2 linked regions of the Zymomonas mobilis subsp. pomaceae ATCC 29192 genome follow. The protein of the gene in region 2 binds, or shares a complex with, the protein of the main gene of each other region. Links are inferred from orthologs where the notes say so. Each region holds a gene or a part of one and is shown on either strand. Other genes may lie near its edges.

Evidence for each region.
Region 1: the proteins of tig (region 2) and rpsG are in contact, whole or in part, in a crystal structure (PDB 3GTY), measured with the Thermotoga maritima proteins. The link is inferred for Zymomonas mobilis subsp. pomaceae ATCC 29192 from one-to-one orthologs. Residues at the interface, in WP_004081061.1 of Thermotoga maritima: Glu122, Val124, Val129, Leu130, Tyr133, Glu188, Gly259, Ile262, Tyr263, Glu266, Ser270, Glu273, Gln274, Glu277, Arg308, Gln311, Ile312, Ser315, Tyr316, Glu325, Arg329, Arg336, Leu363, Phe366, Trp367, Arg373, Leu377, Arg381, Leu384, Glu387; in WP_004081843.1 of Thermotoga maritima: Lys34, Lys52, Lys55, Glu59, Arg62, Gln63, Glu66, Asn67, Lys69, Val71, Arg95, Ala109, Lys110, Lys111, Gly112, Arg113, Pro114, Glu117, Glu121, Ile124, Ala125, Tyr127, Asn128, Asn129, Thr130, Gly131, Lys135, Asp139, Arg142, Met143.

The regions. Positions count from the first base shown.
Region 1 is NC_015709.1:793,712-810,708, reverse strand. The notes cover bases 6,535-9,323. They hold rpsG (30S ribosomal protein S7), read left to right. Parts: upstream 6,535-7,588; coding sequence 7,589-8,059; downstream 8,060-9,323. Other genes in these bases: fusA (elongation factor G), read left to right, coding at 8,117-9,323; rpsL (30S ribosomal protein S12), read left to right, coding at 7,203-7,574; ZYMOP_RS03630 (phosphatase PAP2 family protein), read left to right, coding at 6,535-6,815. In the rest of the region: ZYMOP_RS03670 (RluA family pseudouridine synthase), read left to right, coding at 1-105; alternative ribosome rescue aminoacyl-tRNA hydrolase ArfB, read right to left, coding at 150-569; ZYMOP_RS03660 (GAF domain-containing protein), read left to right, coding at 683-1,168; ZYMOP_RS03655 (GNAT family N-acetyltransferase), read left to right, coding at 1,268-1,630; ZYMOP_RS03650 (RcnB family protein), read left to right, coding at 1,772-2,566; ZYMOP_RS03645 (pyruvate dehydrogenase complex dihydrolipoamide acetyltransferase), read left to right, coding at 2,914-4,215; ZYMOP_RS03640 (acyl-CoA thioesterase), read left to right, coding at 4,215-4,655; lpdA (dihydrolipoyl dehydrogenase), read left to right, coding at 4,705-6,105; more of ZYMOP_RS03630, read left to right, coding at 6,117-6,534; more of fusA, read left to right, coding at 9,324-10,189; tuf (elongation factor Tu), read left to right, coding at 10,296-11,489; rpsJ (30S ribosomal protein S10), read left to right, coding at 11,594-11,905; rplC (50S ribosomal protein L3), read left to right, coding at 12,218-12,946; rplD (50S ribosomal protein L4), read left to right, coding at 12,949-13,575; ZYMOP_RS03590 (50S ribosomal protein L23), read left to right, coding at 13,568-13,879; rplB (50S ribosomal protein L2), read left to right, coding at 13,884-14,720; and 6 more genes.
Region 2 is NC_015709.1:365,088-368,261, forward strand. What follows is about bases 201-3,174. They hold tig (trigger factor), read right to left. Parts: upstream 2,443-3,174; coding sequence 958-2,442; downstream 201-957. Other genes in these bases: ZYMOP_RS01660 (glycosyltransferase family 2 protein), read right to left, coding at 201-939; ZYMOP_RS01675 (aldose 1-epimerase family protein), read left to right, coding at 2,789-3,174. Outside these bases: more of ZYMOP_RS01660, read right to left, coding at 1-200. UniProt on the Bacillus subtilis protein: Involved in protein export. Acts as a chaperone by maintaining the newly synthesized protein in an open conformation. Functions as a peptidyl-prolyl cis-trans isomerase.

The sequences.
Region 1 (16,997 bases), 440 kb from region 2 along the record:
CCTCGTGAAAATAAAAAGCCCGTTGCGGCTGTCGCGCCTATTCCAAAGGCTTTTAAATTATTAGGGGTAAAAGATAAAAATTATCGAGAAAACAGTGAAGCGTAAAAGCTGTTTATCAAAATCTTGGGGTCTCTAGCCCAATTTATACATCAAAAATCAGGGCGGCGGCGTGCAGCCTTTACTAAGGCGCGTTTTGTTTTGCTTTCTATCCGCCGCTTCTTGCTGGCAAAGCTTGCCTTGGTAGGGCGTCGTTTTTTAGGCACCAAAGTTGCAGAACGAATCAGTTCAATAAGGCGTTCTCTTGCATCGGCTCGATTGAGCGGTTGATCCCGAAAACGTTGTGCCTGAATGACCAGCACATCCTTGTTGTTGATTCTATAACCTGCAATCTCCCTTAAACGCTCAATAACAAGCTGAGGCAAAGAGGAGGTTGCCATATTAAAGCGTAATTCGACAGCAGAAGAGACTTTGTTAACATTCTGCCCACCCGGTCCAGAAGCACGGATGAAGGATTCTTCAATATCATCCGTGTCGATACTGATAGAAGGGGAAATAAAATATTTGGCCATAAAAATTGGAAATCTTGATAAAAATTTTTGATTTTCGAAAAAAAATAATATTTTTTTTATTATCACCAGAATGGTGCATTGAGCATAAACCGAATTACAGTTACTCTTTCATCATGTTTTCATTTTCGATCAGTACCAGTAGCAAAGAAAGCCTGTATAGCGACTTGCTGACAGCGCTGAAAGAATTACTTTCTGGGGAAAGTGATCCCATTGCCAATATGGCCAATGTGACGGCTTTGCTTTGGGAATATGTACCTGATCTTACTTGGGTCGGCTTTTACCGCGCCGTTCGAAGCTATCTGGTATTAGGCCCATTCCAAGGAAAGGTAGCCTGTGCCAAAATCTCTTATGGCTTAGGGGTTTGTGGAACGGCCGCCGCCACTGGACGTGTCCAATGCGTTCGGGATGTACATACTTTTCCCGGTCATATCGCCTGTGATCCCAGTGCTTCTTCAGAATTGGTTATTCCGGTTCGGGGTAAAAGTGGACAGTTAATTGCTGTCATAGATCTCGAAAGTGCTAACTTAGGGCGCTTTGATAAAGCCGATGTGGACGGCTGTGTGCGTTTGATGACAGAAATCGGGCCATATCTAGAATAAAACTGATTTTCAATTTTAAGGAGTTATCCCATAAATTATCGAAGTTACGATATTAAAGAGATTACGCTAGAAGATTGTCTACCCTTAAGACAATCGATTTTGTGGCCTGCTCTTACGGAAGCGGAATGTGTAACACCGGGCGATAAAAAAGCTACTCATTTCGGAAGTTTTGACGGCGACGTGCTTATCGGTTGTGCCTCTTTCCATCACATAAGCGATAAAGAAATGCGGATAAGGCGTGTCGCTGTTTTACCGCAATATCGTGGACACGGAATTGGCAGCTTTCTTTTGAAAACTGCCTTGGAAAGAATGCAACTGCCTCATTTAGAAGAAATATGGCTTAATGCGCGCATCCCGGCCCAAAATTTTTATAAAAGGTTAGGGTTCCATACGGTTGGAGAACGTTTCTTTGAAAGAGAAGTTGAAGAAATTCGTATGATAAAAAAGGCCATGTCCGTTTAAAAATATCATATCATTTCATGATAACGATACGATAAAATAATAGTCTGTTACGCTTCTATTCAAGGGCACCATAGTTATCTACTAGAAATAGTAACGCAAGATAACGTGAAGATAGGGCGTATCATAATGAACTTTCCCACCATGAAGCGATATATACTGGTAGCGATTATCTCGACGGGTATGGCTTTTCCTTTATATGCACAAGGGGGTTCACCTTCGGATAACCGAGGCGATCCTGTGGTAAGGTCAGTAGAAAATGGCTCACCATATTTGATTCCTTCTCGCTCGGGTGGCGACCAAGGGCAAGGCCGTCAGGGTCGAGATGGGCGCGATGGGCGAGACGGGGATTATCGAAATCGGGGTGGGGATTATCGGGACGGCGGCCGTGGTGGTCCCTCTCGTATGAGAATGGGAGGACGGTTGCCCCGACATTGGCGTTCCTATGGTGGTGATTTATCCAACTGGTCTTATTATGGTTTACCTGCGCCCGGTAGAGATCAGCGATGGGTTCGATATTATCAGGATATTTTTTTGGTAGATATGGTGGGCAATATTCTGGCGACTGCTGGTCAAAATGGCGTCGGTTATAATGCCCCTGGGCCTTATAATAATACTTACAATAATAGCGGTTATTATGGTGACGGCAGCTATGGCGGTAATGGGTATCAGAATTATCCTGATAGCAATGGATATAATAGCGGCTATTATGGCAATAATTATGGTTACTATCAAACGGCGCCTAATGCGCCGGAGGCCCCGCAAGCCCCACCAGTTGGAGGTGGCGCGTATGGCAAGTCTCAATATAAGACCCCTGAAGGCGCAGCGGTGTCTCCTGTAACCCAAGATGATGCGAATGGTTGGAGATCTGAGCCATCACAGCAGGGTGGCGTTAGTTATGATGAACGCGAAGAGTACAATAATTATAGTCCTCAATAATTAAAGATGACCATAAATAATAGAAAATATTGTTCCTCATTCTTTAATGAGTCATTTATAGAATGAAATTGATAATTGGAATGATATTTTAAAAGTCATTCCTCGTTTTTTCAAATCCGTGTTCAAATCTATGATAGAATCTACAAGATACTTATCTGATTATTAAATTCTTAGATAAGATCAATTTTTGATCTGTTTTCTTTGATTTTTCTGTTTAGAATGTATTGTTGTCTTCTTTCAAATAGGTGTCGGGTAATATTTAAGATGTTTTTCTGATCCTGTAGGGTAATAAAGGTTTTTTTGCCCTAACAGGCAACAGACGTGAATAGAAAAAGGACCATGTCCGGATGTCGATTGAAGTCAAGATGCCAGCGCTTTCGCCTACAATGACAGAAGGCACGCTTGCTAAATGGTTAGTTAAAGAGGGAGATACCGTTAAAGCAGGCGATATTCTGGCCGAAATCGAAACTGATAAAGCCATCATGGAATTTGAAACCGTTGATGCTGGCATTATTGCTAAAATTTTAGTGCCAGAAGGCACCGAAAATGTTGCCGTCGGTCAGGTCATTGCGGTTATGGCTGAAGCGGGAGAGGATGTGAAATCCGTAGCAGATTCGGCAAAGTCCGCTGCAGAATCATCCCCTGCCCAAGAAAAAGCAGAAGCGTCAGACGGGGCACTTTCTATGGATGCCGCTCTTGAAAAAGCAATCAGTAATGCAAAGCAAGCGGCTGATTCGCCTATTTTTCAAAATTCAGAAAATCTACCCGCGCCTAATCGGATAAAAGCTAGTCCATTAGCTAAACGTCTGGCTAAAAATAATAATGTAGATTTATCAAAAATATCCGGTACCGGCCCGCATGGACGAATCGTCAAGGCTGATATTGACGCTTTTATCCGCCAATCTTCTCCCATATCTTCGCCCAATATTACTGTTTCTGGTGAGGCGTTGAAGCATGCTACACCGCATGAGACGGTTAAACTATCCAATATGCGACGTGTTATTGCCCGCCGTTTGACAGAATCAAAACAAACTATTCCGCATATTTATTTAACCGTTGATGTTAAACTTGATGCACTTTTAGCCCTGCGATCAGAATTAAATGAGGTTTTTTCTGAGAAAAATATTAAAATCTCTGTCAATGATATGCTGATTAAAGCACAAGCCTTAGCTTTAAGAGCCGTCCCAAAAGTCAATGTCGGCTTTGATGGCGATCAGATGTTGCAATTTTCGCGTGCCGATATTTCCGTGGCAGTGTCTATTCCTGGGGGATTGATTACCCCCATTTTAAAAAATGCGGATGGTAAAAAACTGTCTGATCTTTCAGTTGAAATGAAAGATCTGATAGCCCGTGCCCGTGAAGGTCGTTTGCAACCTGAAGATTATCAAGGGGGTACCGCAAGCCTTTCAAATATGGGTATGTTTGCTATTAAACAATTCAGTGCTGTTATAAATCCACCGCAAGCTTCTATCTTAGCTATTGGGGCTGGTGAAAAACGGCCTTGTGTTGTCGATGATGAAATTAGCATAGCTACGCTGGCTACGGTGACAGGTAGTTTTGATCATCGCGTTATTGATGGTGCTGATGGTGCTGTTTTCATGTCGACTTTTAAACGCTTGATTGAAAAACCCTTGGGGATTTTGGCATAATGAGTAATCAAGTCACAAAAACAGAAAATTCTGTGGAATTACCGCCTGCGGGTAGTCCTGAAATTCGTGTCATTGCAATGCCTGCCAACACCAACGCTGATGGCCGAATGTTTGGCGGATGGCTAATGGGCATGTTGGATCAGGCCGCCGGTTTGGTTGCGGCCCGTCATGCTTTAGCGCGCGTTGTTACCGTTGCCGCGGATTCGATTACCTTTCATGCACCGGTTCAGGTTGGTGATGAATTCTCGCTCTATGCCCGCTTAGTCAAAGTCGGGCGAACCTCGATGAAAATCGAAGTCGAAGGCTGGCGGCGTGTGCGCCATGAATTAGAAACTACCAAGGCAATTTCTGGGCTATTTACTTTTGTCGCGATCGGTGAAGATCGTCGACCTTGTCAGGTCCCGCCGATAGGTGAAACGCGCCTCTTGTCGGATAAATAATCCTATAAAGAATGCAGCCCCAGAGAATATAAATTAGGAAGACTCAGGCATGGCCGATGATTTTGATCTTGTTGTTTTAGGTGGAGGACCGGGAGGCTATGTTGCGGCTATTCGGGCTTCTCAACTAAAACTAAAAGTAGCGCTTGTGGAGCGCGTTCATCTGGGTGGCGTGTGTCTTAACTGGGGTTGTATTCCAACGAAGGCTTTGTTGCGTTCGGCTGAAGTTTATCAAGAAATGCTTCATGCTGAAGAGTATGGTTTGACATCCGTTAAGCTTGATTTTGATCTCAATAAAATCATTGCTCGTTCTCGAGAAGTAGCGGCCCGTTTAGCATCGGGCGTTAAAACTTTATTACGGAAGAACAAGGTAACGGTTATCAGCGGGGAAGGGCGTCTCACGGATTCCCGTCAGGTTATTGTCAAAGCCTCTGATGGCACAGAACATACCCTTAAAGCGAAAGATGTTATTGTTGCGACGGGTGCTAGGGCAAGGCAACTTCCAACAGCGCCTGCGGATGGTAAGCGTATTTGGACTTATCACCATGCTTTAAAGCCGCCGATGATGCCAAAACGGTTGTTGGTTATTGGATCTGGAGCTATCGGGATGGAATTCGCAAGCTTTTATGCGGATTTTGGAGCCGATGTTACGATCGTCGAACATGCCCCTCAAATTTTACCGTTAGAAGATGCCGAAGTCAGTGCTTATGTGGCTAAAGCTTTCCAAAAACGGGGTATTCGGATATTAACGAAGTCAACTTTGCATCAATTATCTTCAGATGATGAAGGTGTTACAGCAGATATTGTCGGTGCCGATGGTCAGACATTACAAGAACGCTTTAGTCATGCTATCGTCGCTATTGGGGTAGTCGCCAATGTCGAGGATATTGGTCTTGAAAAGCTAGGCGTTAAACTGGAAAGAGGCTTTATTGCAACCGATGGTTTTGGTCGTACTAATGTAAAAAATGTCTGGGCTATTGGGGATGTAGCAGGTGCGCCTTGCTTGGCGCATAAGGCAAGTCATCAAGGGGTGATTGCAGCCGAAGCCATCGCGGGCATAGAACACGCACGGCCTCTTGATATTCATAATATTCCGGGATGTACCTATGCCCGTCCTCAGGTGGCAAGCGTTGGTCTTACAGAAGAAAAGGCAAGACAACAGGGATTCCAAATTAAAGTCGGGAATTTTCCTTTCATCGCTAATGGTAAAGCTATTGCGCAAGGATCAACCGATGGTTTTGTAAAAACCATTTTTGATAGTGAGACTGGTGCGCTTTTGGGTGCTCATATGGTCGGTGCTGAAGTAACAGAGATGATACAAGGCTATACGGTTGCTAGAACGTTAGAGACAACTGAAGCTGAAATTATGGAAAGTATTTTCCCGCATCCGACACTTTCGGAAGCTATGCATGAAAGTGTCTTAGCTGCCTATGGCCGCGCCCTTCATTATTGAGCGGAGGAATTTTGTCTTTTATTCCCAGCCGCCTGCGTTGCGGTACTATCATATTCTCTGCTACTCTGTGTTTATTAATCGGATGGCTGACCGCATCGAGCGCACCAGGCAAATTTGATCTGGAAATATTGCGCCTAATTGGCGGATTTGCATCCCACCATCAGTGGTTTGCTGATATTGCCCGCCTAGGCAGTTTTGCGGGTAATGTTTCTATTCGTGTAGCCTGCATTCTTGTTACTTTTGTTGTGATGCTCTTTCTGCGAGACCGAGCAGGGGCAATATTTGTTTTAGTCGCTCCGTTGGGAGGATGGGCTTTTTTTTCTTTTTTAAAATGCTTGATAAATCGTCCTCGTCCCTTGATTTTTTTTCATCTTGATCACGTTTCAGGAGCTAGCTTTCCCAGTGGGCATAGCACCAATACTATGATCGTCTATCCGGTTGTCGCCTTGCTTATTAGGCGCCATGGAGGCGGAACATGGTGGATATATCTATCCATTGCTATTGCCTTGTTTGTCGGATTTTCTCGTATTGCTTTAGCTGTTCATTGGCCAAGCGATGTTCTTGGAGGCTGGACCGCAGGATTTGCTTGGTTACTTATCTGCTGTCAAATCTGGGATAGATGGGCGATAAAAGGGAATACCGTATCTCCCCTTCTTGACAAAAATCCTTTGTCATCCACCGTTAATAATTATGAGCAAGATCCACGCTAAAAAGCTATTGGAAATAAGGCTTGTTTGTTCTGATAATTATTCTAGCCTGAAAGATCATATGCCTTTATAGAAAGCATAGCGAAGGCAGAGTGATTCTGTCCGTTGCAATTTCTTTTACTAAAAGGCGTAAATTTGTTGATGGAAAGACTCTTTCCATTGACCGTTGCCGTTATCGTCGCTATAGCGCCCGTCTACTTCCCTGTCGACGGTGAATCTTTGGCGTCAGACGGGTGCGCTTGAACATTGCCAATATACGCTTGTATTTTTTCTGAAAAATCGCGCATCTGGGCTTAGTGTTTTAGTCTAATGCGTCTTAAAATGATCTATTAGGATCGTTACCAGACGTAGTTGTATATTGGTAAAGTAACTCTTGAGGTGAAGGGCTTCATGCCGACGATTAATCAATTGGTCCGTAAGGGCCGTCAGTTACAGAAGGAACGTTCCAAAGTTCCTGCCATGGAGGCAAATCCGCAGAAGCGGGGTGTCTGTACGCGTGTTTATACCACGACGCCGAAGAAGCCAAACTCCGCTCTTCGTAAAGTGGCCAAGGTTCGTCTGACCAATCAACGCGAAGTTATCAGCTATATTCCCGGTGAAGGTCATAACCTTCAGGAGCATTCGGTGGTGCTTATCCGTGGTGGTCGTGTTCGCGATCTTCCTGGTGTGCGTTACCACGTTCTGCGCGGTGTTCTTGATACCCAGGGTGTCAAAGATCGTAAGCAGAGCCGTTCCAAATATGGCGCCAAACGGCCCAAGTAAGAGGTTGAACTGATATGGCACGTCGTCGTCGCCCGGAAAAACGCGAGATTTTACCTGATCCTAAATTTGGGGATGTGGTACTTTCAAAATTTATGAATTCAGTGATGTTAGATGGTAAAAAATCTGTCGCTGAAAGTATTCTTTATTCTGCTCTGGATGCTATCGAAGCGCGCGCTAAACGCGTACCTTTGGAAGTTTTCCATGAAGCGCTCGAAAATGTAAAGCCGGGTATTGAAGTACGCAGCCGCCGTGTTGGTGGTGCAACTTATCAGGTGCCGGTTGAAGTCCGTCCAGATCGTGCGCAGGCTTTAGCCATTCGTTGGTTAATCACCGCTTCTCGTGCGCGTTCTGAACATAGCATGTCTGCCCGTTTGTCGGGTGAGTTGTTAGATGCTGCTAACAATCGTGGCAATGCCGTCAAGAAGCGTGAAGATACGCATCGTATGGCAGAAGCCAACCGTGCTTTCTCGCATTATCGCTGGTAACGGCTTTACCCTATACCGGACAGACAAACATTTGTCCGGTCACGGAGACTAAGGATCATGGCCCGCAAATATCCGCTCGATAAATATCGTAATATCGGTATTATGGCTCATATTGATGCCGGTAAAACGACCACAACCGAGCGTATTCTTTTCTATACCGGTAAGTCTTACAAGATCGGCGAAGTCCATGAAGGCACGGCGACCATGGATTGGATGGAACAGGAACAGGAGCGCGGGATTACGATCACGTCTGCTGCGACTACCTGTTTTTGGAATGATCACCGGATTAATATCATTGATACGCCGGGACATGTCGATTTCACTATTGAGGTCGAACGTTCTCTTCGTGTGTTAGATGGTGCTGTCGCCTGTTTCGATGGGGTTGCCGGTGTTGAGCCGCAATCTGAAACAGTGTGGCGTCAGGCTGAAAAATACAACGTTCCACGTATGTGTTTCGTGAATAAGCTTGACCGTACTGGTGCTAATTTTCTTCGTTGTGTCGAGATGATCAAAGATCGTCTGGGTGCACGGCCTTTGGTTCTTTATTTGCCTATTGGCCTTGAAGGTGACTTTAAAGGTTTGGTAGATCTGGTCGAAAATCGTGCTATTATTTGGCTTGAAGAAAGCCTTGGTGCGAAATTTGAATATCAGGAAATTCCTGATAAGTATAAGGCTGAAGCTGAAGCGGCGCGTGCTGAACTGATCGAAATGGCAGTTGAGCAAGACGAAGCCGTGATGGAGTCTTATCTCGAAGGTACTGAACCAGACGTCGCGACATTGAAGAAACTGATCCGTAAAGGCACCTTGGCACAGGATTTTGTGCCGGTTCTTTGTGGCTCTGCTTTCAAAAATAAAGGCGTTCAGCCTTTATTGGATGCCGTCGTTGACTATCTGCCAAGCCCGCTTGATATTCCGCCAGTTGAAGGCGTGAAGCTTGATGGTGAGACTCGGGATAGCCGCAAGCCATCCGATGACGAACCTTTTTCTGCGCTTGCTTTTAAGATCATGAACGATCCTTTTGTCGGTTCATTAACCTTTGCCCGTATTTATTCTGGTAAACTCACCAAGGGTACCGTTTTAAATTCGGTTAAGGATAAGCGCGAAAAAGTCGGTCGTATGCTTCTTATGCATGCCAACAGCCGTGAAGATATCGAAGAAGCTTATGCTGGCGATATTGTTGCTTTGGTCGGCATGAAAGAAACTACTACGGGTGATACCCTTTGTGCGCCGAATGCACCGATTATTCTTGAACGGATGGAATTTCCGGAACCAGTGATCGAAGTCGCTGTTGAACCGAAAACGAAAGCCGATCAGGAAAAAATGGGGCTTGCCCTCAATCGTTTGGCCGCCGAAGATCCTTCTTTCCGTGTTGCGTCTGATTTTGAATCAGGACAGACGATTATTAAGGGTATGGGTGAACTTCACCTTGATATTCTTGTTGATCGTATGAAGCGTGAATTTAAGGTCGAGGCTAACGTTGGTGCCCCGCAAGTGGCTTATCGTGAATCTCTCGCCCGTCCGGTCGACATCGATTTCACCCATAAGAAACAATCTGGTGGTTCTGGTCAATTCGGTCGCGTCAAGATTAACCTTATTCCGGGTGAGCGCGGTTCAGGCATTGAATTTTTTGACGAAATTAAGGGTGGTAATATTCCTCGTGAATATATTCCTTCTGTCGAAAAAGGTATGCGTGAAACGGCAGAAACAGGTTCTTTAATCGGCTTCCCGATTATCGATTTTGAAATCCATCTGACTGATGGTGCCTACCATGACGTCGATTCTTCTGCTCTTGCCTTTGAAATTGCTGGCCGTGGTGCTATGCGTGAAGCGGCTCAGAAGGCAGGAATCAAATTACTTGAACCTGTTATGCGGGTTGAAGTGATTACTCCGGAAGATTATCTCGGCGATGTGATCGGCGATATGAATTCGCGTCGCGGCCAAATTCAGGGTACCGACACGCGCGGTAATGCCCAGGTCGTTGAAGCGATGGTGCCGCTGGCTAACATGTTCGGCTATGTGAACCAGCTACGTTCCTTTACGCAAGGACGCGCCCAGTATTCTATGCAATTTTCGCATTATGATGAGGTCCCAGCTAACGTTGCGGATGAACTCAAAGCGAAGATGGCTTAATTAAATACTGGCATAAGCCGAAAAATGTCGTTATGAGCGCGCCGCAAGTAGCGCGGCGCGCTCAATGCAACAGTGATAACGAAGCGGTAACAAAAAGAGGTAACTAATGGCGAAAGCTAAGTTTGAGCGGAATAAGCCGCATTGCAATATCGGTACCATCGGTCACGTCGATCATGGTAAAACTACCCTGACGGCAGCTATTACTAAAGTTCTGGCTGAAGCCAATGGTGACAATGTTTTTGTTGACTATGCCAACATTGATAAAGCACCGGAAGAACGCGAACGTGGTATTACCATTTCGACTTCCCACGTTGAATATGAAACTGCGAATCGCCATTATGCGCATGTCGATTGCCCAGGCCATGCTGACTATGTGAAAAACATGATCACTGGTGCCGCCCAAATGGATGGTGCTATTCTCGTTGTGTCCGCTGCTGATGGCCCTATGCCACAGACCCGCGAACATATCCTTCTTGCTCGTCAGGTTGGTGTGCCAGCGCTCGTTGTATTCATGAACAAAGTTGATCAGGTCGATGATCCTGAACTTCTGGAACTCGTCGAATTAGAAATTCGCGAACTTCTTTCCAGCTATGACTTCCCAGGCGATGATATTCCGATCGTTAAAGGGTCTGCTCTCGCCGCTTTGGAAGGTAAGAACCCAGAAATCGGTAAAGAAGCTATTCTTTCTCTGATGGCTGCTGTTGATGAATACATTCCACAGCCGGAACGTCCACTCGACAAAAACTTCCTGATGCCAATCGAAGATGTGTTCTCGATTTCTGGTCGCGGTACCGTTGTAACGGGTCGTGTTGAAACCGGTATCGTCAAGGTCGGTGAAGAAGTTGAAATCGTTGGTCTGCGTGATACCAAAAAGACCACGGTAACCGGCGTTGAAATGTTCCGCAAGCTGCTTGATCAAGGTCAGGCTGGCGATAATATTGGTGCGCTGCTTCGTGGTACGGCTCGTACCGAAGTTGAGCGTGGTCAGGTTCTTGCTAAACCAGGTTCCATCACGCCGCATACTGAATTCAAAGCTGAAGTTTACGTGCTGTCGAAAGACGAAGGTGGCCGTCATACGCCGTTCTTCGCAAACTATCGTCCGCAGTTCTACTTCCGTACCACGGATGTTACCGGTGAAATTACGTTACCGGAAGACGTCGAAATGGTTATGCCAGGCGACAATATCGCCCTCGGTGTGAAGCTGATTGCCCCGATCGCTATGGATCCGGGTCTTCGTTTCGCTATCCGTGAAGGTGGCCGTACCGTTGGTGCCGGTGTTGTGAGCACGATCAACAAGTAATTCGTTAGCTAACCGGTATTATGCCGGTTAGCTCTTTTTTTCTAAGAGGGCGCAAAAGGCTTGGAGTCTTAGCGCCTTCTCGTTCTTTGAAATGGTTAAGGGATATGGATACGCAGAATATTCGCATTCGCCTCAAGGCGTTTGATCATCGTGTTTTAGATCAGGCTACTGGTGATATTGCTGACACAGCTCGTCGCACAGGTGCTCTTATTCGCGGGCCGATTCCCTTGCCAACGCGCATTGAGAAATTCACGGTTAACCGTGGCCCGCATATTGATAAGAAGTCACGCGAGCAATTCGAAGTGCGCACCTATAAGCGCTTGTTGGATATCGTCCAGCCAACGCCGCAGACCGTCGATGCTTTGATGAAGCTTGATTTGGCTGCTGGTGTTGAAGTCGAGATCAAATTAGCCTAAGAGTGCGATAGCCGGCAATATTTTTGCCGGCTTTTCCTTTTTGTCGCGCGACGATATTTTTTTACCCCTCCTTAAAAGGGAAGGGTAGATTTCTATGATGAAATACTATATTCACCGTTGCAGACAAGCAGGGATACCGGCCAGTTTTTAACTGGTGTCATGCGTCCCCGCCTTATTTACTATGTTTCATAGTATACTGGCCCTGGCGGGGGCTTTAATTGTAAAGGGGTCAGCTCCTTCGTCATTCGGGCGTAGGAGCTTTTCGTTTATCATGCTCGCCGCTGTCGCGAGCCTCTGAAGGAGTGACGGATCATGCGTACTGGCGTGATCGCCAAGAAGGTCGGAATGACGCGCCTGTTTCAGGAAGATGGTCGGCATGTGCCGGTAACTGTCCTGAAGCTTGAAGGCGTGCAGGTCGTGGCCGTTAAAAATAAAGATCAGGATGGTTATGTTGCGGTTCAGCTGGGTGCAGGTTCTGCCAAAGCTAAGAACTTGACCAAGCCTGAACGGGGTCATTTTGCAAAGGCCGAAGTAGAGCTGAAAGCAAAGCTGGTTGAGTTCCCCGTCGCTGAAGATGCCGTTTTGGAAGTCGGAACTGCTATTTCTGCTGACCACTTCATTGCAGGTCAGTTAGTGGATATTTCCGGTCAAACCCAAGGTAAGGGTTTTGCCGGTGCTATGAAGCGTTGGGGCTTCGGCGGTTTGCGGGCTACCCATGGTGTGTCTTTGTCTCACCGTTCTCATGGTTCTACGGGTAACCGTCAGGATCCAGGTCGCGTTTTCAAAAACAAGAAAATGGCAGGTCACATGGGTGCCCGTCAGCGTACTCAGCAAAATCTGGAAGTCATTTCCACGGATGTTGAACGCGATCTGATTTTTGTTCGTGGTTCTGTTCCCGGTTCCAAGGGTGCATGGCTGATCGTTCGCGATGCTGTAAAAGTAGCGCGTCCCGCTGAAGCACCGTATCCGGCAGCTGTCAAAGCTGCGAACGGCAACGAGGCTCCGGCTGCACCGGTTGCCGCTGAAGGTCAGGAGGGCTGATCGTGAAAGTTGAAGTTCAGTCCCTCGATGCTTCCCAGAAGGGCAGTATCGAGCTTAATGATGCCGTATTCGATGTCGAACCGCGTGCTGATATCCTGCATCGTGTTGTTACGTGGCAGCTTGAGAAGCGTCGTGCTCCGACTCGCGCTACCCGCGAACGGGCTGATGTTGCTCGCACTGGTAAGAAATTTGGTCGCCAAAAAGGTGGCGGTACGGCTCGTCACGGTGATCGTCGCGCCCCGATCTTTATCGGTGGTGGTAAAGCGCATGGTGCGCGGGCACGGGTTTTTAATCCGTCTCTTAACAAGAAGCTGCGTACCCTTGGGCTTCGTATGGCTTTGTCGTCAAAGGCAAAGGCAGGCGCTCTGATCGTGGTCGATGCTTTGGATGTTGATGAAGCGAAGACCAAGTTCTTGGCTACTCAGATCAAATCTTTGGGTTTTGGCCCGAAAGTATTAGTTGTTGATGGTGAAACGGTGAATGAAAATTTCGCTCGTGCTTCCAGCAACTTGGTTGGTCTTGATGTGCTGCCTGCAATTGGTGCCAATGTCTACGACATTCTGAAACATGACACGCTGGTGCTGACGCGCGCCGCTGTTGAAAAGCTGGAGGCTCGTCTCAATGGCTAAAACTCAGGATGGGGTGGCTATTCGCCACTATGATGTTGTGCTCGGTCCGCATATCACCGAAAAATCAACGATGGTCTCCGAGCATAACGCAGTGGTTTTCAAAGTAGCCGCTGACGCAACCAAGCCTGCTATCAAAGAAGCTGTTGAAGCTTTATTTGGGGTTTCGGTCAAATCAGTGAATACGATTATCACTAAGGGTAAGACCAAAAAGTGGAAAGGCCGTCCTTATCGGCGGTCAGACGTCAAAAAGGCGATCGTGACTCTGGCTGAAGGTCAGTCGATCGACGTGACGACAGGGGTCTAGGACGATGGCTCTTAAGCATTATAATCCGACCAGTCCGGCCCGTCGTGGTCTTATTCTGGTCGATCGCTCGTCTTTGTGGAAAGGCCAACCGGTAAAATCCCTCACGGAGGGGAAAAATAAAACCGGTGGTCGTAATAACAAAGGCCACAGAACTTCACGCGGTATCGGTGGCGGTCACAAGCAAAAATATCGTATCGTCGATTTTAAACGGCGTAAATGGGATATGTCTGCTACGGTTCAGCGTATCGAATACGATCCGAACCGTTCCGCTTTTATCGCGCTTGTTCAGTATGAAGATGAAAGCTTAGCTTACATCTTGGCACCGCAGCGTTTAGGCGTTGGTGATGTTATCATTGCGGCCCGTAAAGCCGATGTGAAACCCGGTAATGCCATGGAAATCGGTCAAGCACCGGTTGGTACCATTGTGCATAATATCGAACTGAAACCAAGCAAGGGTGGTCAGCTGGCTCGTGCAGCTGGTGCTTACGCTCAAATCGTTGGTCGCGATAAGGGTATGGTTATGATTCGCCTGAATTCAGGTGAACAACGCTATATTCGTTCTGACTGCATGGTAACGGTTGGCGCCGTGTCAAACTCTGACAATGCCAATCAGAACTTTGCCAAAGCCGGTCGTAACCGCTGGCTTGGTCGCCGTCCATTGACGCGTGGTGTTGCGAAGAACCCGGTCGATCATCCTCATGGTGGTGGTGAAGGCCGCACATCAGGTGGCCGTCATCCGGTAACGCCTTGGGGTAAGCCGACTAAGGGCGCCCGCACCCGTTCGAATAAGGCGACGGACAAGTTCATTATCCGCTCGCGTCACGCGAAGAAGAAGAGGTAAGCATGGCCCGCTCCGTTTGGAAAGGTCCGTTCGTCGAACTGTCTCTGTTGAAAAAAGCAGAGACGGCTCAGGACAGCAGCAACCGGGCTCCCATCAAGACCTGGTCGCGTCGTTCGACGATTCTGCCACAATTTGTTGGTCTGACATTCACTGTCTATAATGGCCGTAAATTTGTGCCGGTTTCGGTCAATGAAGATATGGTTGGTCATAAGCTAGGTGAATTTGCGCCAACGCGCACTTTCCCAGGCCATGCCGCTGACAAGAAGGGTAAGCGCTAATGTCCAAGCCGCAAGCTCCTCGTCGCGTCGGTGATAAGGAGGCCTTAGCCGTCGCCACCACCGTTCGTGGTAGTCCCTATAAGCTTAATCTTGTTGCAGGTCTTATCCGCGGCAAGAAAGCTGGTGAGGCCTTAAACATTCTTAGCTTCTCCAAAAAGGCGATGGCTAAAGATGTTCGTAAGGCACTGGCTTCTGCTATTGCTAACGCCGAGAATAACCATAATCTCGACGTTGACGCTCTGGTCGTTAAAGAGGCATCGGTCGGTAAATCGATCGTGATGAAACGTTTTGCAACCCGCGCTCGCGGTCGTTCTTCTCAGATCATCAAGCCGTTTTCGCGCATCCGTGTCGTTGTCCGCGAACAGGAAGAGGCTGAATAAGATGGGTCATAAGTCCAACCCGATCGGTATGCGGTTGCAGATCAACCGCACTTGGGATAGCCGTTGGTTCGCCCAAGGCAGCGATTATGGTCAGCTGTTGCTCGAAGATATCAAGATCCGCAAATTCATTATGAAGTCTTTGCCTCAGGCAGCGATTTCAAAAGTAGTGATTGAGCGTCCGGCTAAATTATGCCGTATTTCAATTTATGCTGCCCGTCCCGGTGTTATCATCGGTAAAAAGGGTGCAGATATTGAAAAGCTGCGTAAAAAGCTAGAAGGTATGACCGAAAGCGGTGTCTCTCTGAATATTGTTGAAATCCGTAAGCCGGAAATTGACTCTCAGTTAGTCGCACAGGGTATTGCTGATCAGCTGGAACGGCGCGTTGCTTTCCGTCGCGCCATGAAGCGGGCTGTGCAATCAGCACTTCGTCTTGGTGCTGAAGGGGTAAGAATTACCTGTGGCGGTCGTTTAGGCGGTGCTGAAATTGCCCGTACTGAATGGTATCGTGAAGGTCGTGTGCCTTTACATACGCTACGCGCAAATGTCGATTATGCCGAAGCTGAAGCGCATACCGCTTATGGTGTGTGTGGAATCAAGGTCTGGATCTTTAAGGGTGAAATCATGGCACATGATCCCTTGGCTCAGGACCGGCTGATGGTAGAAGCTCAGACGTCGGGGGTCCGGCCGGCGCGATAAGGGTAACTCCCTTGTCAGCGTCGCCTGATCGACCGGATAATCGGTGTCAGAAGGCGAAGTAAAATGCTGCAACCGAAGCGAACTAAATTTCGTAAGGCCCATAAGGGTCGTATTCATGGTAATGCACCGGGTGGTGCCGCTCTTAACTTCGGAGCCTATGGCTTAAAAGCTATGGAACCGGATCGGATTACGGCACGTCAGATTGAAGCTGCCCGTCGTGCTATTACCCGTCATATTCGTCGGCAGGGACGACTTTGGATCAGAATTTTCCCAGATGTTCCTGTTTCCAGCAAACCTGCTGAAGTCCGGATGGGTTCTGGTAAAGGTGCCCCTGAATTTTGGGTCGCTCGCGTAAAACCCGGCCGTATTCTTTTTGAATTGGACGGTGTTCCGGGTCCAATTGCCCGTATTGCTTTTGAGCGTGCGGCTGCAAAATTGCCCATCAAAGTTAAGGTTGTTGCCCGTTTGGGTGAAACCATATATGAAGAGGCCTAAATATGGCGAAGATTGACGATCTCAAAGTAAAGAGTGACGATCAACTTGCCGTCGAACTGGGTGAAATGAAACGCGAGCAGTTTAACCTGCGTTTTCAGGCGGCCACTGGTCAGCTGGAAAAACCTTTACGGGTTCGCGAAGTGCGTCGCACTATTGCCCAGATTAAGACTTTGCAGGCCGAGCGTCAGCGCTCGGCAACCAAGTAAGGAGTTCTCATCATGCCCAAGCGTGTGCTGACGGGAACCGTGGTCTCTGATAAGACCGATAAAACGGTAGTGGTTTTGATTGAGCGTAAGGTAAAGCATCCTCTTTACGGTAAGATCATCCGCTTGTCGAAAAAATATCATGCTCATGACGAGCAAAATGCCTATCATGAAGGCGAAACTGTGCGTATTGAAGAATGCGCGCCGGTTTCGAAGCTTAAGAC
Region 2 (3,174 bases):
ATGAGGACTTGGTTGTGTAAGATAAGCTAATCTCAAGGCCTCTCGTCGTCCATAAACGACCGTATCCAAAATAAGGCCACAGGCAAAAGAAAGGCTGGAAAGAATAACAAGGCCCGTTGAAAGAACGGCGGTTGGAAGACGCGGAACCAAGCCTGTATAACAATAGGTAATCATCAACGGAACCGCAAGGGCTATACCGGCTATAGCCAATAATAACCCTATGCTGCTAAAAAAGAGCATCGGCCGCTTAAGCCTGAATAAAGAAAAAATAGTTAAAAGAATAAGCCAGCCATCACGATAGGTTGATAATTTCGAAAAAGAACCCTCTGGTCTTTCACTATAGCGTGTATCCACTTCAGCGACTGGCATCTGAAGTTCTAAAGCATGGACGCTTATTTCAGTCTCGATTTCAAATCCGGTGCTTAATAACGGAAAACTTTTAATAAAGCGTCTTGAAAAAACCCGATAACCAGACAGAATGTCGGTAAAACTATGACCAAATAACCAAGCAAGGATAAAATTAAGAATTCTGTTTCCTAATTTATGCCCCAGGCGATAGGCTTGGTCGGAAACTGATTGACGGATGCCTACTACCATATCCAGCCCTTCATCACAAAGCATCGTGACCATTTTGGGCGCCGCATCGGCATCATAGGTGGCATCCCCATCGGCTAAAATATAGACATCGGCATCAATATCCGCAAACATCCGTCTAACGACATGCCCCTTCCCTTGCAGCCGTTCCGAACGAACAATAGCCTTATTCTCTTGGGCAACAGCAACGGTATTATCGCTACTATTATTGTCATAGACATAAATTGAAGCATCTGGGAGTGCATGACGAAAAGCTGCCACCGTTTTACCGATGGCAGCTTCTTCATTATGGCAGGGCAACAATACAGCTACTTTGTAAGGCGTTTTCTTTAAGCTGGGTTGCACCTTGTCTTAAGCCTTTGATTATTTAGCCGCAGAATCTGAGGTTTTTTCTTCAGATTCTTTAGCTTCTTTTTCTTTCTTCTTGGAAGAAGCCTTTTTCGCCTTTGGTTTAGCTTTGGCATGATCGTGATCGTGATCGTGATCATGGTCATGATTATGCGCTTTGCCGATGCTATCGTCATCAGCTTCAATAGCGGCTTCTAACTCTTCCCGCGTAACAGCGCGATCGGTGATTTCTGCTTTTTCGAAAAGAAGATCTACGACTTTATCTTCATAAAGCGGTGCACGAAGCTGAGCTGCAGCCATAGGTTCTTGACGCAGATATTCCATGAAACGCTGACGGTCAGCCGGATTATAACGCTGTGCCGCCTGAGAAATAAGCATATTCATTTCAGAAGACGTTACTTCTACGTTATTTTTTGTACCAATATCAGAAAGCGCTAAGCCTAAACGGACGCGACGTTCTGCAATAGCCCGATAGTCAGGGCGTTCCTTTTCCATTTCAGCCAAGGCAGCTTCTGAATCTTCTTCATGGCTGGCGGCATGTTCTAACTGCTGCCAAATCTGATTGAATTCAGCTTCGACCATCTGGGATGGAACTTCAAAATTGTAACTATCGGCTAATTGATCGAGCAGTTTCCGCTTCATATGGGTGCGGGTCAGGCCGTTCAATTCCTGTTCGATCTGGCCTTTCATTAAATCGCGAAGCTGATCTAAACTTTCAAGACCTAAGGATTTAGCAAACTCATCATCTACTTTTGCTTCGTGAGGAATGCGAACATCGCTAGCCGTTACGTCAAATTCTGCGGCCTTACCTTTAAGATAAGGCACACTGTAATCTTCTGGGAAAGAAACTTTAAGAACGCGACTATCACCTTGTTTGATGCCGACAAGCTGGTCTTCAAAGCCAGGGATAAACTGACCTGCCCCAATTTCGACGCTCATATCCGAGCCGGTGCCGCCGTCAAAAGCTTCGCCATCGACTTTACCAACAAAGTCGATAACGACCAGATCACCTTTTTCAGCCGCATGGCCTTCTGGCGCATCATCAAAGCTTTTTTGCTGGGTAGCAAATTCTTGGATTTTCTCGTCGATGATAGCCGTTGAAGCCTCAACCGTAAGCCGTTCTAGCTTCAGGGCATCCAAAGAAATTTCAGGGATTTCAGGCAAAATTTCAAATTTTACCTTTAATTCTGCATCTTTACCCAGCTCATAGCCTTCTGCCAGTTCAATTTCTGGTTGCATGGCGGGTTTTACACCCTTTTCGCTCAAAAGCTGCTGAACGCCTTCTTGCAGGGCACCGTTAAGCGCATCCTGAGCAATAGAAGCACCATACATTTTTTGAACCAGTTTCGCTGGCACCTTACCCGGACGGAAGCCTGGCATATTTACGCGTGGGGCTGCATCCGCCACTTCTTTATCGATTCGCTTACGAATCTCATCTGCCGTAATGGTCAGCGTATAGTTCCGCTTTAGGCCTTCATTTAACGTTTCGACAGTTTGCATTTCGTAACGAACCTTTATTTCTGAATTCTGCTAAAAGCCAAAAAATATTTGTGTCGAACTGACTCGACACAAATGTTGCTGTTTCCAGGATAAGATTCCTGAATAGAAAATGATGGTGCGGGCGAAGGGACTTGAACCCCCACATCTTGCGATACTGGAACCTAAATCCAGCGCGTCTACCATTTCCGCCACGCCCGCAAAGTTAAAATCTTTTGGCGAGGTCTATAACAATACTTTCCCTAAGAGCAAGCCCGACGTTGCTTTCTCTTAAAATATTCCTACCGATATAGCTTCAAGATTGATTAAAAGTAGCAGTTTCAAAAAAAAAATGCCATGAAAGCCGGTCATGAGCAAGCTAATCACTATAAAAAATAATTCGTTGGCGCTCGATATTTCGACATTAGGTGCCGAATTGCAGCGTATTGAGGATGCCAAGGGCCAGCAATGGCTATGGGATGGAAATCCTGCCATCTGGAGTGGACATGCCCCATTTTTGTTCCCGATTGTTGGGACTTTAGTCAATAATCAATATCATTTAGGCGATAAAAGCTATGACCTTCCGCGTCATGGTTTCGCACGCCGTAAGGAATTTGATGTCATTATCTTGGAAACAGACCATGTTTGTTTTCAACTGAAAGACGATTCACAGACTCGTGCCGTTTATCCCTTCCCTTTCACGCTTGAAATTGATTATCGTCTTAAAGAGGCCAGCCTGATTATTGATGTTAAAGT